2 linked regions of the Pontiella desulfatans genome follow. The protein of the gene in region 1 interacts with the protein of each later gene in a pairwise test. Links are inferred from orthologs where the notes say so. Each region holds a gene or a part of one and is shown in the gene's direction. Other genes may lie near its edges. The genes, in order: secG and secA.

Region 1 (8,883 bases):
GACTTCCTTGGGCAGGGCATCGACATAGGTGCTCTTGAGTTTGGTGAGTCCGCGATGGTCGAGCATCTTGCGGACGATCGGATGGTCGGGCGCCAGGGTGGAGAGCACTTCCTCGTCGGTCTTGTATTGCCCGGTCTTGGTCTTCTTGGGCTTTTCCACCAGTTGGAGCACATCGAACAGCACTTCGCCCACCTGCTTGGGGGAGTTGAGGTTGAACTCCATGCCAGCCAGGGTGTAGACGGCCTTTTCCAGCTCGTCGATCTTGGTGGCGAGCTCTTCGGAATAGTTCCCGAGGGCGGTGGCATCGAGGTTGATGCCGTTGTATTCCATCTGGGCGAGCACCGGCAAAAGCGGCGTTTCGATTTCGTAGAAGGTGCGCTCCTGTCCGCGCTCCTTCAGCATCGGCTTGAGCTTGTGCCATAGCTGGAGGGTGATGTCGGCATCCTCTGCCGCATATTCGCATAGCTCGTCGAGGTCGACGTCGCGCATCGGTTTTTGATCGGTCTTCTTGTCGCCGATGAGGGCGGTGATGGGCACGGGCGAATAATCGAGCAGGGTTTCGGCCATGTGGTTCATGTTGTGCCGCTGGTCGGGGTCGATGAGGTAGTGCGCCAGCATGGTGTCGAGCAGCTCGCCGCGGACTTCGATGCCGTGCCATTTCAGCACGCTGATGTCGTACTTGAGGTTTTGCCCCACCTTGCGGATGTCGGGGTTTTGCAGGATGGGCAGGAACGGTTCAAGCGCCAGCAGCGCCTGCCCGCGGTCGGGGGGCAGGGTGACGAACCACGCTTCGTGCGGTTCAATGCAGAACGAGATGCCGATCAGCTCGGCCACGCGGACGTCAAGGCCGGTGGTTTCGGTGTCGAAGCAAACCAATGCCGTTCCGGCGAGTTTTCCGGCCAGCGCGGCGCGTTCGGCCGCGCTGGTGACGAGGTGGTAGTTGTGTTTCACGTCCTTGATGGTTTTGAAGGCGGGGACGGGTTCCTGCATTTCGGGCTGTTGCGCGGCGGCGAACTCGAACAGGTCGCCCTGGCCGCAGCTGGCGGCGGCAACGGCGACGGAGTTCGGGGTGGGGGATTCGCCGAACAGGCGCTTGATGAGCGATTTGAATTCGAGTTCGGTGAAGAGAACCTTGAGCTGGTCGTCGTTGCGCTGGCCCATCAGGAGTTCTTCGGGGTCTTCCTTCACGGGGACATCGCATTTGATGGTGACGAGCCGTTTGGAGAGCAGGGCCTGGGTTTTGTTTTCCTCAACCTTCTCCTTTTGCTTGCCTTTGAGTTGGTCGGTGTTTTCAAGCAGGTTTTCGATGGAGCCAAATTGGGCAATGAGCTTTTGCGCGGTCTTGGGGCCGATGCCCGGGATGCCGGGGACGTTGTCGGCGGTGTCGCCGGCCAGCCCAAGGATATCGATGACCTGCCCGACCGTTTCAATATTCCACTGCTCGAGGATTTTCGGAACGTCGAGCAGTTCGCCGGACTTCCCGCTACCGGGCTTGAGCATGAAGGTGTGTTCATCGACGAGCTGGGCGTAGTCCTTGTCGGGCGTGACCATGTAGGTGTCGAACCCCTGCCGCTCGGCCTGGCGGGCGAGGGTGCCGATCACATCGTCGGCCTCGAACCCGGGATATTCGAGCACGGGGATGTTGAAGGCGTTGAGCAGGTTGCGGATGTGCGGGACGGCGGTGCGGACGCCTTCGGGCGTTTCGTCGCGCGTGGCCTTGTATTCGGGATATTCCTCGTGGCGGAAGGTGGGGCCGTGGGTGTCGAACGCGACGGCGATATGGGTCGGTTCGTAGGTGTGCATGATGTCGAGCAGGGTGTTGATGAAGCCGAATACCGCCGAAACATTCTCCCCCTTGGAGTTGATGCGCGGGTTGCGAATGAGTCCGAAATAGGCGCGGTAGACCACGGCCATGCCGTCGATCAGGAAAAGTTTTTTCTGCATAGCTGAATCCTTTGGGTTAACCACTAATCTTCACTAATCAGCACTAATCCGTCGTTCAGGAAAAGGATATTAGTGTGAATTAGTGCCGCTAGGGGGTTCCATGGGCATTTTGGGGCTGCTTTTTTGCCATTTCGCCTTTGCCTATCGGGTGGCGTTTCGCTAGATTCCCCGTTCATTTTTCAAACAAACACGGGCTTTCCCCTTGGATTTATAAAGAAAACGGAGATGGATTGATGAGAAAGAAAATTATTGCAGGCAACTGGAAGATGAACAAAACCGTCGGCGAAGCCATTGAACTGGCGAACGCGGTCAAGCTCGAGCTGGCCGATTGCAACGACGTGGACGTTGTTCTCTGCCCTCCGTTCACCGCCCTGAAGTCCGTGAGCGACATTGTTTCCGAAACCCAGATCGCCGTTGGTTCGCAGAACATGTCTTCCGAAGACGAAGGCGCCTACACCGGCGAAATCTGCCACACCATGCTCAAGGAAATCTTCGTGCGCTACGTCATCCTCGGCCACAGCGAACGCCGCGAATACTACAAGGAAACCGATTTCTGGATCAACAAGAAGGTCGTCAAGGCGCTCGAAAAGAACCTGCGCCCGATCCTCTGCGTGGGCGAAACCCTCGAAGACCGCGAAGCCGGCAACACCGAAAAGGTGGTTGAGGTGCAGGTGCGCGAAGGCCTCAAGGATGTCGACGCCGCCGCCTTCACCGAGCTCGTCATTGCGTACGAGCCTGTTTGGGCCATCGGAACCGGCAAGGTTGCCACCGCCCAGCAGGCACAGGACGTGCACGCGTTCATCCGCGGTATTGTTAAGGACATGGTTGGCGCGGAAGCCGCCGACGCCGTCCGCATCCAGTATGGCGGTTCCATGAAGCCGGACAACGCAGTGGAACTGCTTGGCCAGCCCGATATCGACGGCGGCCTGATTGGTGGCGCAGCGCTGGACGCGACTTCGTTCGCGGCCATCGTTAAAGCCGCCATATAATTGAACAAAGGAAACGAAGATGATCTTTCTAAAGGCACTGTTTATTGTAATCGAGGTCATATGCTGCCTCCTGTTGATTGGCCTGGTGCTGCTGCAGAAGTCGAAGAGCGAAGGCCTTGGCCTAGCATTCGGCGCAGGTGCGGGCGAATCGATGTTCGGTGCGCGCGCCGGCAATGTGCTCTCCAAGGCAACCGTCGTCATCGGCGCTGTTTTCATTGCGAGCTCGCTGATTCTCAGCGTCATGTTCGCCCAGCAGGAAACCACCCTCATGGGGGGTGTGGAAAGCGATCCGGTACAGCCCGTGGCGGTGCAGCCCGGCCTGATCGAAGGGTTGGATACGGGGGCGCCGGCGACGGAGGGTGCTCCAGCGGAGACGCTTCCGGCCCAGCCCGCGCAGCCGGCAGAATAACGGATTTGTTCCACTAGATGGGTCTGCAAATGAACAAGCTCCCCCTAACTGCCATCGCGGCGTTTGCGGGGAGTTTGCTGTTGTCTGGATGCGGCGACGGGAACCTCGGGGCCCGCGAGGCCAACGGCGAGGTTGTTGCATACAGCAGTACGCACCGCATCACGGGGCTTGATCCGGCAACGTCGAGCTCGGTCGATGCCTCGCTCGCGATCTCGCGGATCTACGAAGGCCTGCTTCAATACGACTATCTGGCGCGGCCCTATAAGGTGGTTCCCTCGCTGGCGGAGTCGATGCCCGAGGTTTCCGAAGACGGGCTGGTCTATACCTTCAAGATCCGCAAGGGCATCTATTTCCAGGACGATCCCTGTTTTCCGGATGGAAAGGGGCGCGAACTGACGGCGCGCGATTTCGACTATTCGCTCAAGCGCGTCGCCGACGTGAAGAACGCATCGCCCGGTTTCTGGGCCTTCAGCGGCCGCATCAAGGGTATCGACGATTTCCACAAGGCCTCCCAGTCGCCGGAGCCGACCGACTACGAAATGCCGGTGGCGGGGCTCAAGGTTTTGGACCCGTACACCTTGCAGGTCGTCCTGAACGAACCCTATCCGCAACTGCTCTACATTCTAACGATGCACTATTCGTTCGTCGTGCCTCGCGAGGCGGTCGAACTCTACGGCAAGAAACTCACCAACCATCCGGTCGGCACCGGCCCATACCGCCTGGTGGAGTGGCGCCGCAACTCGCGCATCGAGTTCGAGCGCAATCCCAAGTGGGCCGAGACCGGGCGCGTGGAAACCTATCCTTCCGCCGCCTCGCCGGAATTCGAGGCCAAGGGCTTGCTGAGGGATGCCGGGCTGCAGATCCCGTTCAACGACCGGATCATCCAGTATGTGATCGACGACACCAGCACCTCGTGGATGATGTTCCTCTCCGGCCAGCTCGACTCCTCCGCCATTTCGCCGGACAACTGGGACGCGGTCGTGACGCCCTCCAAAAGCCTGACCGGTACGCTGGAAAAGCGCGGCATCGAGCTGATTTCCTCGCCCTACACCGCGGTTTACTACATGGGCTTCAACTGGGACGATGCGCTGGTGGGGTTCAGCGAGGATCCAGAACAGAACGAACGCAATAAAAAACTGCGCCAGGCGCTCAGCTGCGCCTACGAGTTCGACCTGATGAACACCTTCATGAACAACCGGCTCTATCCACTCAACGGGCCCATCCCGACCCCGTTGGCCGGCAACCTGACCGAACCTTCGCCCTACCTTTTCAATCTCGAAAAAGCCGCGAAGCTTCTGGCCGAGGCCGGCTATCCCGAGGGGATCGACAGCAAGACCGGCCGGCGGCTTGAGCTCGTCATCGAGCTGGGCAGCGCCGACACCAATACGCGGCAGTCGATGGAACTCATGGCCGACATGTACCAGAAAATCGGCGTCGTCTTGAAAACCAACTACAACACCTGGCCCGCCTTCATCGAAAAACTCAACCGCCGCCAGGCCCAGTTGTTCCGTCTGGCCTGGGTGGCCGACTATCCCGATGCGGAAAACTTTCTCGCGCTTTTCTACAGCAAGAACGCGTCGCCGGGGCCGAACCACGCCAACTACCGCAATGCCGAGATCGACCGCATGTATGAGCAGATCCGCGTCATGCCCGATTCGCCGGAGCGCACCGCGATCTACGAGAAGATGGCGAAGATCATTGTCGAGGAAGCGCCGTGGGTCTTCCAGTACCAGCCCATGAGCTTTGCGGTGAAGCACAGCTGGATCGAAAACTATGTCTCGCACGACTATCCCTACGGCATGGGCCGATTCCGCCGCGTCAACACCGCGACGCGCTCGGAATGGATGAAGTCGTACGGCAAGGATAAGCTGGATATGGCGGGGCAGGAATAAGGGATGCTGAACTATATCCTCAAGCGAATCTGGCAGATGGTGCCCACGGTGGTCGGCGTGGTCTTGCTCACCTTCATTCTTTTCAACGTGGTGGGTGGCGACCTCGCCGCGATCGCGCTCGGCAAGAAGGTTTCCCTCCAATCGTTGGAAGCGTTCGACGAGCAGCGCGGCCTCAACAAACCACTCTTTTTCGGAACCCGCGCCACCAGCCGCGCCTACGAAGACCAAGACCTCGCAGAAGGGGCGGGGCGCTGGCGCAGCTGGAGCAACGCGCTCTACTCCGCCGAAACCGCTTCCGTTTCCATCCAGCCCAACGCAAAAATCGACCCGCTTGCGTTTCCTTTGGAGTCCGGGGCGGAGTTCGTGTGGCAGGTCACCTACCGCGGCGCCGGCTCGCTGGCCGGCGGCGCGCTGGCCTCCGCCGATTGGAAAAGCGCGAAGATCCGTTTCAAGGGATCGGAAGAGGGTGGCTTCGCCACCGGAGCCGAAGGGCTCGAAATCAAGAAGCTCAAGCTGCGCAAGGTCATGAAGAATCCGTTCGACTCGCAGCTCTGGTTCTACGTCAAACAGCTCGCCCGCGGCGACATGGGCTATTCCGAAAGCCTGAAACAACCCGTTTCCAAGCTGCTTAAGGACGGTGTGCTGCCTTCGCTTTCCCTGACGATTCCCATTTTTCTCATCGGCATCGTGCTCTCGGTGAGCCTTTCGCTCGTCTGCGCCTTTTTCCGCGACACCTTCATCGACCGTTTCCTGGTCATGTTTTCCGTGGCGCTGATGAGCATCAACTATCTGGTCTACATCGTGGCGGGCCAATATTTCCTGGCCTACAAGCAAGGGCTGTTTCCGGTTTGGGGCTTCGAGTCGGCGCGCTATCTGGTGCTGCCCGTCCTCATCGGCGTTATCAGCGGCCTCGGCGCAAACATCCGCTTCTACCGCACGGTGATGCTCGACGAAATGTATAAGGACTATGTCCGCACCGCCTTCGCCAAGGGCGTCGCCAAGCCGCGCGTCCTCTTCGTGCATGTGCTGAAGAACGCCATGATCCCGATCATTACCAATGTCGTGATTGCCATTCCATACCTCTATACCGGCTCGCTGTTGCTCGAAAGCTTCTTCGGCATTCCGGGCCTCGGCTATCTCAGCATCAACGCCATTCTCGCGGCGGATATCGACGTCATCCGCGCCATCGTTCTGATCGGCGCGATGCTGTTCGTGGCCTGCAACCTTTTAACCGACATCTGCTACGCGCTGGCCGACCCGCGCGTGAAATTGAAATAAAACCATGGCGACTGCAAAAGGACAGAGTTTATGGGGCGATGCCTGGCGGCGGTTGAGAAAAAACCGCATTGCCATGGTCTGCCTGGGATTGGTGGCGTTCTTCACGCTGCTGGCCGTGTACGGCGAGATCCTCCATCAATACTACGAGATCCGTGACATTACGCCCTCCTACCAGAAAACCAATCTCGACATCGCCTTCCAACCGCCGGGCAAGGCCCATTGGATGGGTACCGACGGACTCGGGCGCGATGTCATGGCCCGTCTGGTGCAAGGCGTATGCATTGCCTACAAGGTCGGCATCATCACTTCGCTCATCGCCATTCCGATCGGCGTCTTCTTCGGCTGCATCGCCGGATATTTCGGCGGCAAGGTGGACGACTTTGTGGTCTGGCTCTATTCCACCTTCGCCTCCATGCCCGGATTGCTGTTCATTCTCGCCATCGCCATGGTGGTGGGCAAGGGACTGCTCGGCATCTACCTCGGCATCGGCCTCACCACCTGGGTCGGCATCTGCCGCCTGATCCGCGGCGAGGTGATCAAGCACAAGGGCCAAACCTATGTGCAGGCCGCCCAGGCGCTCGGCCTCGGCAACGGACGCATCATTTTCAAGCATATCCTTCCCAACGTCATGCACGTGGTCATCGTCACCTTCACGCTGCGCTTCCCGGCGGCGGTCGGAACCGAGGTGTTCCTGAGCTTCCTCGGCATCGGCGTGCAGGACCAACCCTCGTGGGGGCTGATGATCAACAATGCCCGCATGCGCCTCTGGCAGGGCATGTGGTGGGAAATGACCTTCGTGACGATCGCCGTCTTCCTGCTCGTACTCGCATTCAACCTGCTTGGCGACGCCCTGCGCGACGCCCTCGACCCCCGGCTCAATGACTGATTCAAACAACATCTTGGAAGTGGAACACCTTTCCCTGCACTTCGGGCGGGGCGAAGGACTGGTGAAGGCCATCGACGACGTTTCGTTCACCGTCGCCAAAGGCGAGACCGTGGCGCTGGTCGGCGAGTCCGGCAGCGGAAAAAGCATGAGTGCGCTCTCCCTCACCGGCCTGGTCCCGCGCGTCGCCCGCATCGAAGGCGGAAAGGTCATCTTCGGCGGCCAGGATTTGCTGACGCTCAACGAACGCGAGCTGCGCGAAATCCGCGGCAGCCGCATCTCCTATATTTTCCAGGAGCCGATGGTCTCCTTCAACCCCGTTTTCACGATTGGCTGGCAGATTGAAGAGGCGCTCAAGCTCCACCGCAAGGGCATCGAGCGCAAGGCCGAGGTGGAGCGGTTGCTCGACATCGTCCATCTGCCATCCCGACTGGCCGAGGCCTACCCGCACCAAATGAGCGGCGGTCAGTTGCAACGCTGCATGATTGCCATGGCGCTGGCCTGCTCGCCCGACCTGCTCGTGGCCGACGAGCCAACCACCGCGCTTGATGTGACCGTACAGCGCGAAATCCTCAACCTCCTCGCCGAACTCAGCGAAAAGACCGGGCAGTCGGTGCTGATGATCACCCACAACTTTGGAATCGTGGCCGACCTCGCCGATCGTGTCTATGTTATGCAAAAGGGCAAGGTGGTCGAAGAGGGAACCACCAGCCAGGTGCTCTACGACCCGCAGCACCAATATACCAAGCAACTCATGGCCGCCGTCCCGCGCCTGCATCCCAAGGAAGGAGGAGGGGTCGGTCCTCGGATTTAAGCTAACTTAAATCCGAGGACCGACCCCTAATGAGTGAACCACTTACTTACAGTTGAAAACCTGAACGTCATCTATGGCCACGGACGCGATGCGGTCCATGCCGTGAAGGATGTCACGTTCCATATCAAGCCCGGAGAAATTTTCGGCCTTGTTGGCGAAAGCGGCTGCGGCAAGAGTTCGCTTGGCAAGACCATCATCCGAATCAATGCGCCTTCCTCCGGTACCATCGATTATAAGGGCGTCGATGTTGCGTCGCTGAAAGGCAAGGAGCTGAAAACCTATCGGCAGGAAGTGCAGATGGTTTTCCAGGACCCCTACGGATCGCTCAACGCCCGCATGAAGGTCGGCAGTGCGATCGTTGATGTTTTGGAGGTGCACAAGATCGGGGCCAACACGGCGGAACGCCGCGAACGGGTCACCGAACTGTTCGAATCCGTCGGGTTGAACAAGGATTGGGCCTGGCGCTATCCGCACGAGTTTTCGGGTGGCCAGCGCCAGCGCATTTGCATTGCCCGCGCGCTTGCGCTCAATCCGGATCTGCTGGTGGCCGACGAACCCGTTTCCGCGCTCGATGTTTCCGTTCAGGCCGAAATCCTCAAGCTACTTGAAGAGTTGCGTTCCAAGCACAATCTCGCCTTCCTGTTCGTGAGCCACGACCTCGCCGTTGTCCGCAA
Region 2 (9,781 bases), on another replicon or contig:
TCGCGTTAAGCTCAAGGACGACTTCGGCGAAATCAACACCGTGGCCGGAGTGGATGTTGGCTTCGAGAAAAACAACACGGTAACACACGCGGCGATTGCGGTGCTGGATTTCGCAACACTCGACGTGGTGGAAACGGCGATCGCCCACCATCCGACGACCTTCCCCTACGTGCCCGGCCTGCTCTCCTTCCGCGAAGTCCCGGCCGTGCTGGAGGCCATGCTCAAGCTTAGCGCCCAACCCGACCTGCTGCTGTGCGATGGCCAAGGCATCGCCCATCCCCGCCGCTTCGGCATCGCGGCCCACCTCGGCCTGCTGCTCGACATTCCCGCCATCGGCGTCGCCAAGTCGCGCCTGACCGGAACGCACGCAGACGTTCCATTGGAAAAAGGGTGCCATGTTCCGCTGATGGATAAAGACGAACAGATCGGAGTCGTCCTGCGCACCCGCACCAACGTCAAACCCCTCTACATCTCCCCCGGCCACCGCGTCGGCCTCGACACCGCCCACCGGATCGTCCTGCAGTGCGTCACGAAATACCGCCTGCCGGAAACCACCCGCCACGCCCACAAACTCGCATCGGGCAACTAGGAAAGTATATCATCCAACACCCACGATCGTGGTGGTTGGATGATATACTTCGAGTGCGGGAAGAGCTTGATGGAAGGAAGTCCGGGAGGACTTATGCGTGTAGGAGCACCTTGTCGACGCGGGCGATTTCGAAGGTGCGGCGGGGTTTGGTGGGCAGGTTGGCGATGGACATGGATACGCCTTCGTCCTGCGTGGTTTTCTTCAGGGCAATGAGGAAGCCGAGGCCGGAGCTGTCGATGAAATCGAGCTGGGCGGCATCGACCTCGACGGTTTTGAGGATGCCCTGCTCCTTGAGTTCGCGACGGATGAACTCCGCCTCTTTTTCGTAGGAGGGCAAGGTGGCCGAGGTGAGTTCCATGGGAAGTTCGAGTTTGAGCGAGCCCTCTTCGTAGATGGTTCCACCGTCGAGGTGCTCCGTCAGGTTCCGGGCAATGGCTTCGACCTCGTCGAGACGGGTGGCGGTGTTGAAATAGTCGGTCAGGCGGCAGGTTTCGAGCAGGCGAAGCACCTTGGGACGCGGGGCGTAGAGAATGAGCCGTTTCCCCCACGAGCGACAAAGCTTGTTGATTTCGAGGAGGGCGCCGAGTTCCAGGCTGTCCAGCCAGGGAACGGCATGGAGGTCGAGCAACAGATTCATACCCTTGGCGGTATGGGCGATGTGTTCCACCAAACCGCGGGCGGCGGATTCGGACTCGAAGCCCTGGAAGCGCTCCACGGCAATTCCTTTGTCTTCCAATTCGAGGAAACCGCGCTCCTCCAGCGCCTCGAACGGGCGGGGTTTGTCGGCCATTCGATGGATCAAATACATTTGCCGCGATGCGGACAGCAGGAAGCGGACGTTTTCGAGGTAGCGAACCAATAGCCGCCGGGGATTGCAGCAGATGCGCCAGAACCATTCGAGATGGTGCTTGCGCATCCACAAGGGCGCCCGGCGCTGCTCGCCGGTGATGAAATCGAGCGAAGCGCCGACGCCCATGGCGACGGGAACATTCCATCCGCGCACATGCATGCTGATGAACTTGTCCTGCTTGGGGGCCCCGAGCGCAACGAAGAGGATGTCCGGCCCGGCCCGTTCGAGCTTTTGCAGGATTTTGCGGTGATCCATTTCGAGCAGGGGGGCAAAAGGCGGCGAGAAGGTTCCCGCAACCTTGAGATCGGGATGCCGTTTCTTCAGGATATCCATGGCCTTTTCGGCCACGCCCTGCGCGCTGCCGAGGCCGTAGATGCTCATGCCCTCCCTCGCGGCCCGTTCCGCCAGCATGGGCGTCAGGTCGGAGCCGGTGACCCGGTCCTTCAAGGCCGGGCCGAAAAACGGGGCGAGTTTCACGATGGGAAAGCCGTCGGCGAGCACCAGATCGGCATCGATGAGGATGCGCTGCAGCTCGGGATCGCTCCAGGCGCGGGTGACAAAATCGAGGTTTGCGGTGGCTATGTTGGCCGGGCGGCCGGAGCGCACCCGTTCAACAATCCAGTCGATGGCCTCTTCGAACGTGACGTTGTGGAACGGCACGCCGTAGATGACCAACGGAATTGGCGCTGACCCATCGCTTTGCATAGTCGGGAATGCTAGAAACTTTGCCTGCGCGGATCAAGTACTATTCAAGAGAAGAATTTCTTCAAAACCCCGCCGCCAAGGTGGCCGCCCTTTTCCTAATCACGGCTTGTGGGGGGGCGGCAAATGAGGTAGGTTTCTTCCTCTTTTTGCAAACACAGGAACGGACATGAATTGGATTTTAAAGAAGATCGTCGGCTCGAAGAACGAGCGCGACCTGAAAAAGATGCATCCGCTAGTCGAGAAGATCAATGCGTTCGACGAGGAATACAAGGCGCTCAGCGACGATCAGCTGAAGGCCAAGACCCAGGAATTCAAGGAGCGCCTGCAAAAGGGCGAGACCCTTGAAAGCATTGAATTGGAGGCCTTTGCGGTGGTAAAGAATGCGGCCCGCCGCCTGTGCGGGACGGTCGTGGAAGTCATCGGGCATCCTATTGCGTGGGAGATGGTGCACTTCGATGTCCAGCTCATCGGCGGCATGGCGATCCACAAGGGCATGATTGCGGAAATGGCAACGGGCGAAGGCAAGACCCTTGTGGCCACCCTCCCGGTCTACCTCAACGCACTCTCCGGAAAAGGTGCGCACGTCGTCACCACCTCCGACTACCACTCGCAACGCGACTCCGAATGGATGGGCCATCTCTACACGTGGCTCGGCCTGACCGTCGGCTGCCTGAAGAACATGATGCCGCCGCCGGAACGCCGCGAAATGTACCTGCGCGACATCACCTACGGCACCAATTCGGAATTCGGCTTCGACTACCTGCGCGACAACATGGCCTACAGCCCGGAAGACATGGTGCAGCAAAAGGGGCACAACTTCGCGATCGTCGACGAAATCGACTCGATCCTGATCGACGAAGCGCGTACGCCGCTGATTATTTCCGGCCCGGCCCCCTACTCCTCGACCCAATACGAAGAGCTGCAGCCCGCCGCATCGCGGCTGGTGCGCCGCCAGCGCGACCTCTGCACCAAGCTGCTGAAGGAAGCCAAGGACCTGCTCGAAGAGGGCGAAGAGGACGAAGCCGCCCTGCGCATGTACCAGGTGTTCGAAGGCATGCCGAAAAACAAGCAGCTGATGCACCTGATCGAAGATGTTTCGATCCGCAAACTGCTCGAAAAAACCCAGATGTCCATGCTTTCCGATATGCGCAAGGAACAGGCGCGCCAACTGCGGCAGGAACTCTTCTTCACGATCGATGAAAAGGGACACGACGCCAGCCTGACCGAAAAGGGCTGCGAGGAGATGAACCCGAACGATCCGGAAATGTATGTCCTTCCCGACATGGTTACCGCGATGGCCGAGCTGGACGGGGAGACCGGACTCTCCCCCGAGGAGCTCATGGAAAAGCGCCGCTCCATCCAGGAGGACTATGCGATGCGCAACGAGCGCGTCCACGCGGTCGACCAGCTGATCCGCGCCTACAGCGTCTATGAAAAGGACGTCGACTACGTGGTGCAGGACAACCAGGTGATCATCGTCGACGAGCATACCGGCCGCCTGATGGTCGGGCGCCGCTGGAGCGACGGCCTGCACCAGGCGGTCGAGGCCAAGGAAGGCGTAACGATCGAGCGCGAAACGCAAACGCTCGCCACCATCACCATCCAGAACTATTTCCGCATGTACGACAAACTCTCGGGCATGACCGGCACGGCCGAAACCGAGGCCGACGAATTCCACCAGATCTACGGACTCGACGTGATGGTGATTCCCACCAACCGCCCGGTTCGCCGCGTCGACCTCAACGACCAGGTCTACAAGACCCAGCGCGAAAAATTCCGCGCCGTCATCGACGACATCAAGAAGGCGCACGCCAACAAGCAGCCGGTGCTGGTGGGAACGGTGGCCGTTGAAACGTCCGAAGTCCTCAGCCGCATGCTGCGGCGCGAAAACATTGTGCACAACGTGCTCAACGCCAAGAACCATGCCCGTGAAGCCGAGATCGTGGCCAACGCCGGCCAGCCCGGCGCCGTGACCATTGCCACCAACATGGCCGGACGCGGCACCGACATCAAACTGCACGAAAGCGTGATCCACCTCAACCGGGAGGATCTCAACTCAAAAAGCTTCTCGCTGGATTCCAAGGTTGATGGAAAGCCGCTGCGCAAACTGCTTGAAGAGCGCCCGTGCGGCCTCTATGTGATTGCCTCCGAGCGCCACGAGTCGCGCCGCATCGACCGCCAGCTGCGCGGCCGCTCCGCCCGCCAGGGCGACCCGGGCGTGACGCGCTTCTACGTCTCGCTCGAAGACAACCTGATGCGCCTGTTCGGTTCCGACCGCATCTCGAACATCATGGAAAAACTCGGCATCGAGGAAGGCGAAGTGCTGGAGCACCCGTGGCTGAACAAATCGATCGAAACCGCCCAGCGGCGCGTCGAACAGCAAAACTTCATGATGCGCAAGCGCACGCTTGAATACGACGATGTGATGAATGCCCAACGTGGCGAGATCTACGGTTTCCGCTCCGAGGCGCTCACCAGCGACGACCCGCGCGCGCAGATCTACCATTCGGTCGAGCAGGCCATTGCCTCCCGTTCCGAGGATGCCGTTGCTTTGAAGAGCGTCGATGGGTTCCACGAATTCATCATTTGGGTGAACACCACGTTCCCGCTCGGCATGCAAGCCTCGGACCTTCCTGCGGAAAAGACCCAGGAAAGCCTGACCGCCTGCGTGATGGAACGCGTCAGGAAGGCCTACGACCTGAAAGCCCGCCACGAAGACACGGACGCCCTCAAGCGCCTTGAGCGCCACATGATCATCCAGTCGATCGACGAGCATTGGCAGGAATACCTGCGCAGCATGGACAGCCTGCGTGAAAGCGTCGGTCTCCAGGCCTATGGCCAGCGCGACCCGCTGGTGGAATACAAGCGCGAAGCCTACAACCTTTTCATGGATCTGATGGACCGCATCTACGAGGAGATCGCCAACACCATGTTCCGCTCGGCCACCTCCATCGAAGCGATCGAGGATTTTTTCCAGTCGCTTTCCGGCATGCAGGTGCAGCATCCGCAGGCCTCCGCCCTCGCCGCCGCAACGGCGCAGGCGCAAGCCGCCGCGGCCCATGCCCCGCAACGCGGCGCCCCGCCTCCGGGCATGGGTGCCCCGCCTCCGGGCATGGATTTGCCGCAGGCCCCCAAGCCCACGCCCATCCGGAAGAATGTCCCCAAGGCCGGCCGCAACGACCCCTGCCCCTGCGGCAGCGGACGCAAATACAAGAAGTGCTGCGGCGCTGAATAATGCGTGAACCTTGCCGTTGCCATCCGCGAGGCGATTGATCGCCACGAACTGATCCCCGATGGCGCGAACGTGGTGGTCGGGGTTTCGGGCGGGGCCGACTCGGTTGCCTTGGCGCATGCGCTCCACGAGCTTGGAATCCGTTTCACCGTTGCGCATGTGAACCACAACCTGCGCGGCGCGGAATCGGATGCCGATGAACGCTTTGTTCGCGCGCTTGGATTTCCCGTTGAGGTGAAGTCGGTCGATGTCCGGGCGCTGGCCCAGGAAAGCGGGCAGTCGCTCGAGATGGCGGCGCGGCAGGCGCGGCACGGTTTTTTTGCGGAATTCGAGAACGCCGTGATTGCCCTCGCCCACCATGCGGACGACCAGGCCGAAACCTTTCTCCTCCGGCTTGCCCGGGGGGCGGGTTGCGAGGGCCTGGGCGGAATGGCCTTCAAACAAGAGATCGGCCCGATCCGGCTGATCCGTCCGATGCTGGAGATTCCGCGGGAAACCATTTTGCAGTGGCTCGAAGAAAAAGAGCTGTCCTGGCGGGAAGATGCCAGCAACGCCGACGAAACCTTCCTGCGGAACAAGGTGCGGCACACGGTGCTGCCTCTGCTCGAAAAGGAACTGAACCCGGGCATCCGCAACACCATTCTGCGAACGATGGAAATCCTGCGCGCCGAGAACGAGTGGATGACCGCGATGCAGGATGGGTCGGAATCCCTGGCCGCCCGGCGGCGAACGCTCCGGATGTGGCTGTTCGACCAAGGGGCTGAAGAGGTCTCCTTCGATTGCATCGAAAAGATCCTTTCGCTCATGGATGCGGCAGCAGGCACAACGGTTTTTGAGCTGAACGAACGGCAGCGCGTGGTGGTGGAATATGGGGAACCCCGCTTCGAGACCGGGTTGTGCAGGCCGGAAAGCCTGCCCTGCGTTCGGTTGACGATGGAGACGGGGACGGGCTGGCGGAAAGACCATGGCAAGGGCGCGGGCGTGCTTCCGGCGGAGGCCTCGTTCGATGCGGAGAAGGTCGGCGGATCGCCCATCGAGGTCCGTGGCTGGCGGCCCGGCGATCGGATGGAACCGCTGGGCATGGCGGGCAGCCGCAAACTGCAGGATATCCTGACCGACCAAAAGGTGCCCAGGGAGCAACGCGCAGGCGTTCCGGTCGTGGTGTGCAGGAATGAAATCATCTGGTTGCCGGGCTACCGGACGGCGCGCGGATGGGACGTGCGGGGACGGGATGGGAAAGCCGTGCATCTCCGCATTGAACAAAACGGCACCGAATGACTCCAAGTTTGTGTGTGTACACGTTGCATTCGCCCCATGGCGGTGTTAGTTTTTGCGCAGTTTTTCACAGAAAGATTTAATTATGGCAGATGACAAGCAACAGAAGGAACCCAAGGGAAACAAACCAGGCAAGAAGGGGCCGCCGCCGATGCCGATGCGCGGATTGGCGATCTCGTTCCTGATGATGGCCGTATTCCTGACCGTCCTGCACCTTTTCTCGAACAACTCGCAGAAGTCGAACGAGATCGAATATACCGATTTCGTGAACATGGTTAAGAACGGCCGGGTATCGAAAGTGGACATTGCCCACGACGGGGCCGGCAACCACTATGTTTCCGGCGAGTCGATGGACATCAACGAATCCGGCACCACCCAGTTCCGCACGGAAATCATCCTGACGGAAAAGCTGATGGAGATGCTGGAGGACAATGGAGTCCAGGTGAAGGTGAAGCGCCCGAAGACCATGCTGGTCTCGATTCTCGCCAACATCGTTCCGTTCATCCTGATTTTCGGCATCATTTATTTCATCTTCATCCGCCAGATGAAGAATGCGGGGCGCGGGGCGATGAGCTTCGGCAAGAGCCGCGCCAAGCTGCTGACGCAGGACAAGAACAAGATTACGTTCAAGGATGTGGCCGGCGTTGACGAAGCCAAGGAGGAGCTGGCGGAAGTGGTCGAATTCCTGAAAGACCCGAAGCGGTTCCAGAAACTCGGCGGAAAAATGCCCAAAGGCGTGTTGCTCTCCGGTTCGCCGGGAACCGGAAAGACGTTGCTGGCCAAAGCCGTCGCCGGCGAGGCCGACGTGCCCTTCTTCACCATCAGCGGCTCCGACTTTGTTGAAATGTTTGTCGGGATCGGCGCCTCCCGCGTGCGCGACATGTTTGAACAGGGGAAGAAAAACGCCCCGTGCATCATCTTCATCGACGAAATCGATGCCGTTGGCCGCAGCCGTTTCAGCGGCATTGGCGGGGGGCACGACGAACGCGAGCAGACGCTCAACGCCCTGCTGGTCGAGATGGACGGCTTCGACACGCAGGAAGGCATCATTATCGTGGCGGCCACGAACCGTCCCGACGTGCTCGACCCCGCCCTGTTGCGCCCGGGCCGCTTCGACCGCCAGGTGGTGGTTGACCTGCCGACGCTCGAAGGCCGCGAACAGATCCTGAAAATCCATTCCCGCAACGTCCGCCTCTCGGACCAGGTCGATCTGAAGCGCTCGGCGCGCGGAACGCCGGGCTTCTCGGGGGCCGACCTGGCCAACCTGGTGAACGAAGCCGCCCTGCTGGCCTCGCGGCGCGGCGCCGACTTTGTTGAGCAAGAGGATATGGAAGAAGCACGCGACAAGGTGATGTGGGGCCGCGAGCGCCGCAGCCATGTGCTGGATCCGGAAGAGAAGAAGCTGACGGCCTACCACGAGGCCGGCCACGCCATTGCGATGTACAAGACCCCGGAATGCGAGCCGATCCACAAGGTTACGATCATCCCGCGCGGCCGGGCGCTGGGCGCCACGATGTCGCTGCCGGAAAAGGACCGCTACACGCAGAGCCAAAAGCGGCTTGAAGCCGACCTGGTTGCCCTGATGGGCGGCCGCGCGGCCGAAGAGATGATTTTCGAGGACGTGACCACGGGCGCCCACAACGATATTGAACGTTCCACCATGATTGCCCGCGCCATGGTTTGCGAATACGGCATGAGCAAACTGCTCGGCCCGCAAAACCTTGGCAGCCACAACCAGCCCGTTTTCCTGGGGCAGGGCATTAGCGGCGCGCACGAACACAGCGAAGAAACCTCGCAGAAGATCGACCAGGAAGTGCAACGCATCCTCGCGGAGGCCTATGACAAATGCATGAAAATCCTGACCGACAACCGGGAGCAACTGGTGGCACTCTCCGAATTGCTGATCGAGCGCGAAGTGCTTGATTTTGCGGAAGTCGATTCCATCATGAAGACCGGCAAGCTCCCCGAGGGTTCCGAAAAAACCGAACCGCCCCCGATCGAGGAGGCCGCAGCGGACTCCGAAGCGGAACCGAAATCGGAAGCGGAAACGGAATAGACATTTCGTTTCGTCCGGATTAACATGTGCACATGAAAACAATGAGCTTGATGCTGGCCACCGTGGTGCTGTTCCTTGCCGGATGCGCAACCACGTTCAGACCTTGGAAACTCAGCGATGTCCAGGAGGGCATGGCGAAGGACGAGGTCGTCAAAATCCTTGGACAACCGGACTACACGGAAGAGCGGGATGACGCAGAATATTTCTACTACACCTATAGGGAAGAGCCGGCTCCCGCCCCCGAAGCTTCGATGGAGACCAACGAAGAGATCGAGCGCCGCATCGGGCAGCTCAACCGCACCCTCAAGGAATCGAAATACGAGGTGATGCTGGTGGAGGGCAAGGTGGTGAACTACAAGGAACTCTAACCCGCAAACGTTCCGAATTTTAACAGGGCCGGTGCCAAAATTGGCATCCGGCCGAGGAACTTGCAAAACCTCTGGTTTTCCGTTCCAGTTATCAGGCACTGGTTATTTGTTATCAGGACAAGTCATACGAAACCAGCGGTTTACCCCAATAATACCCAATTAAACAGATTTGTTTTTTACCACAGAGGTCACCGAGACACAGAGCAATTGAACATTCCCGCTCCTCTGTGCCTCCGTACTACTATTCGTCAATTTCTTATTTTCCTGACAAGTTTTCACCACCCGCTGCGCTAGAGGACACTGAGGCTCAGAGGATTAGGATGCTCTGTGTCTCTGTACTACTATCCGTCAATTTCTTGTTTTCCTGACAAGTTTTCACCACCCGCTGCGCTAGAGGACACTGAGGCTCAGAGGATTAGGATGCTCTGTGTCTCTGAGTTCTCTGTGGTAAAAAAATCTGAGTCTTCGGTGTTCATCAGTGGTTCTAAACAATTTGGTTGCGGCTATGCCGCGCCAGGTTCTCTGTGGTGAGACCATTCAAGTTAAGTTCATATACCAACAACTTTTAACAAAAAACCGCCTCGCGAACTCGAAGGGTTTTGCAAGAGGCTCAGTCTTTTTTTATTTCCGGTTCTTCCGCATCAGTTCATCCACGTAGGCATCGTCCTTGGTGGGATCCCAGGCCTTGCTGCGGTCTTTCCATTGC

What was found.
Region 2: the proteins of secG (region 1) and secA interact in binary tests that used the Escherichia coli proteins (3 or more experiments, as listed by UniProt). The link is inferred for Pontiella desulfatans from one-to-one orthologs.

The regions. Positions count from the first base shown.
Region 1 is NZ_CAAHFG010000001.1:4,353,622-4,362,504, reverse strand. Bases 1,920-4,647 are described here. They hold secG (preprotein translocase subunit SecG), read left to right. Parts: upstream 1,920-2,952; coding sequence 2,953-3,342; downstream 3,343-4,647. Other genes in these bases: E9954_RS15610 (ABC transporter substrate-binding protein), read left to right, coding at 3,372-4,647; tpiA (triose-phosphate isomerase), read left to right, coding at 2,178-2,933; polA (DNA polymerase I), read right to left, coding at 1,920-1,944. In the rest of the region: more of polA, read right to left, coding at 1-1,919; more of E9954_RS15610, read left to right, coding at 4,648-5,234; E9954_RS15605 (ABC transporter permease), read left to right, coding at 5,238-6,512; E9954_RS15600 (ABC transporter permease), read left to right, coding at 6,517-7,398; E9954_RS33045 (ABC transporter ATP-binding protein), read left to right, coding at 7,391-8,209; E9954_RS33040 (ATP-binding cassette domain-containing protein), read left to right, coding at 8,243-8,883. UniProt on the Escherichia coli protein: Subunit of the protein translocation channel SecYEG. Overexpression of some hybrid proteins has been thought to jam the protein secretion apparatus resulting in cell death; while this may be true it also results in FtsH-mediated degradation of SecY.
Region 2 is NZ_CAAHFG010000003.1:328,511-338,291, reverse strand. The notes cover bases 1,954-5,579. They hold secA (preprotein translocase subunit SecA), read left to right. Parts: upstream 1,954-2,310; coding sequence 2,311-5,379; downstream 5,380-5,579. Other genes in these bases: tilS (tRNA lysidine(34) synthetase TilS), read left to right, coding at 5,383-5,579; E9954_RS22465 (WecB/TagA/CpsF family glycosyltransferase), read right to left, coding at 1,954-2,144. Outside these bases: nfi (deoxyribonuclease V), read left to right, coding at 1-589; more of E9954_RS22465, read right to left, coding at 681-1,953; more of tilS, read left to right, coding at 5,580-6,654; ATP-dependent zinc metalloprotease FtsH, read left to right, coding at 6,737-8,707; outer membrane protein assembly factor BamE domain-containing protein, read left to right, coding at 8,740-9,075; E9954_RS22440 (hypothetical protein), read right to left, coding at 9,697-9,781. UniProt on the Escherichia coli protein: Required for protein export, interacts with the SecYEG preprotein conducting channel.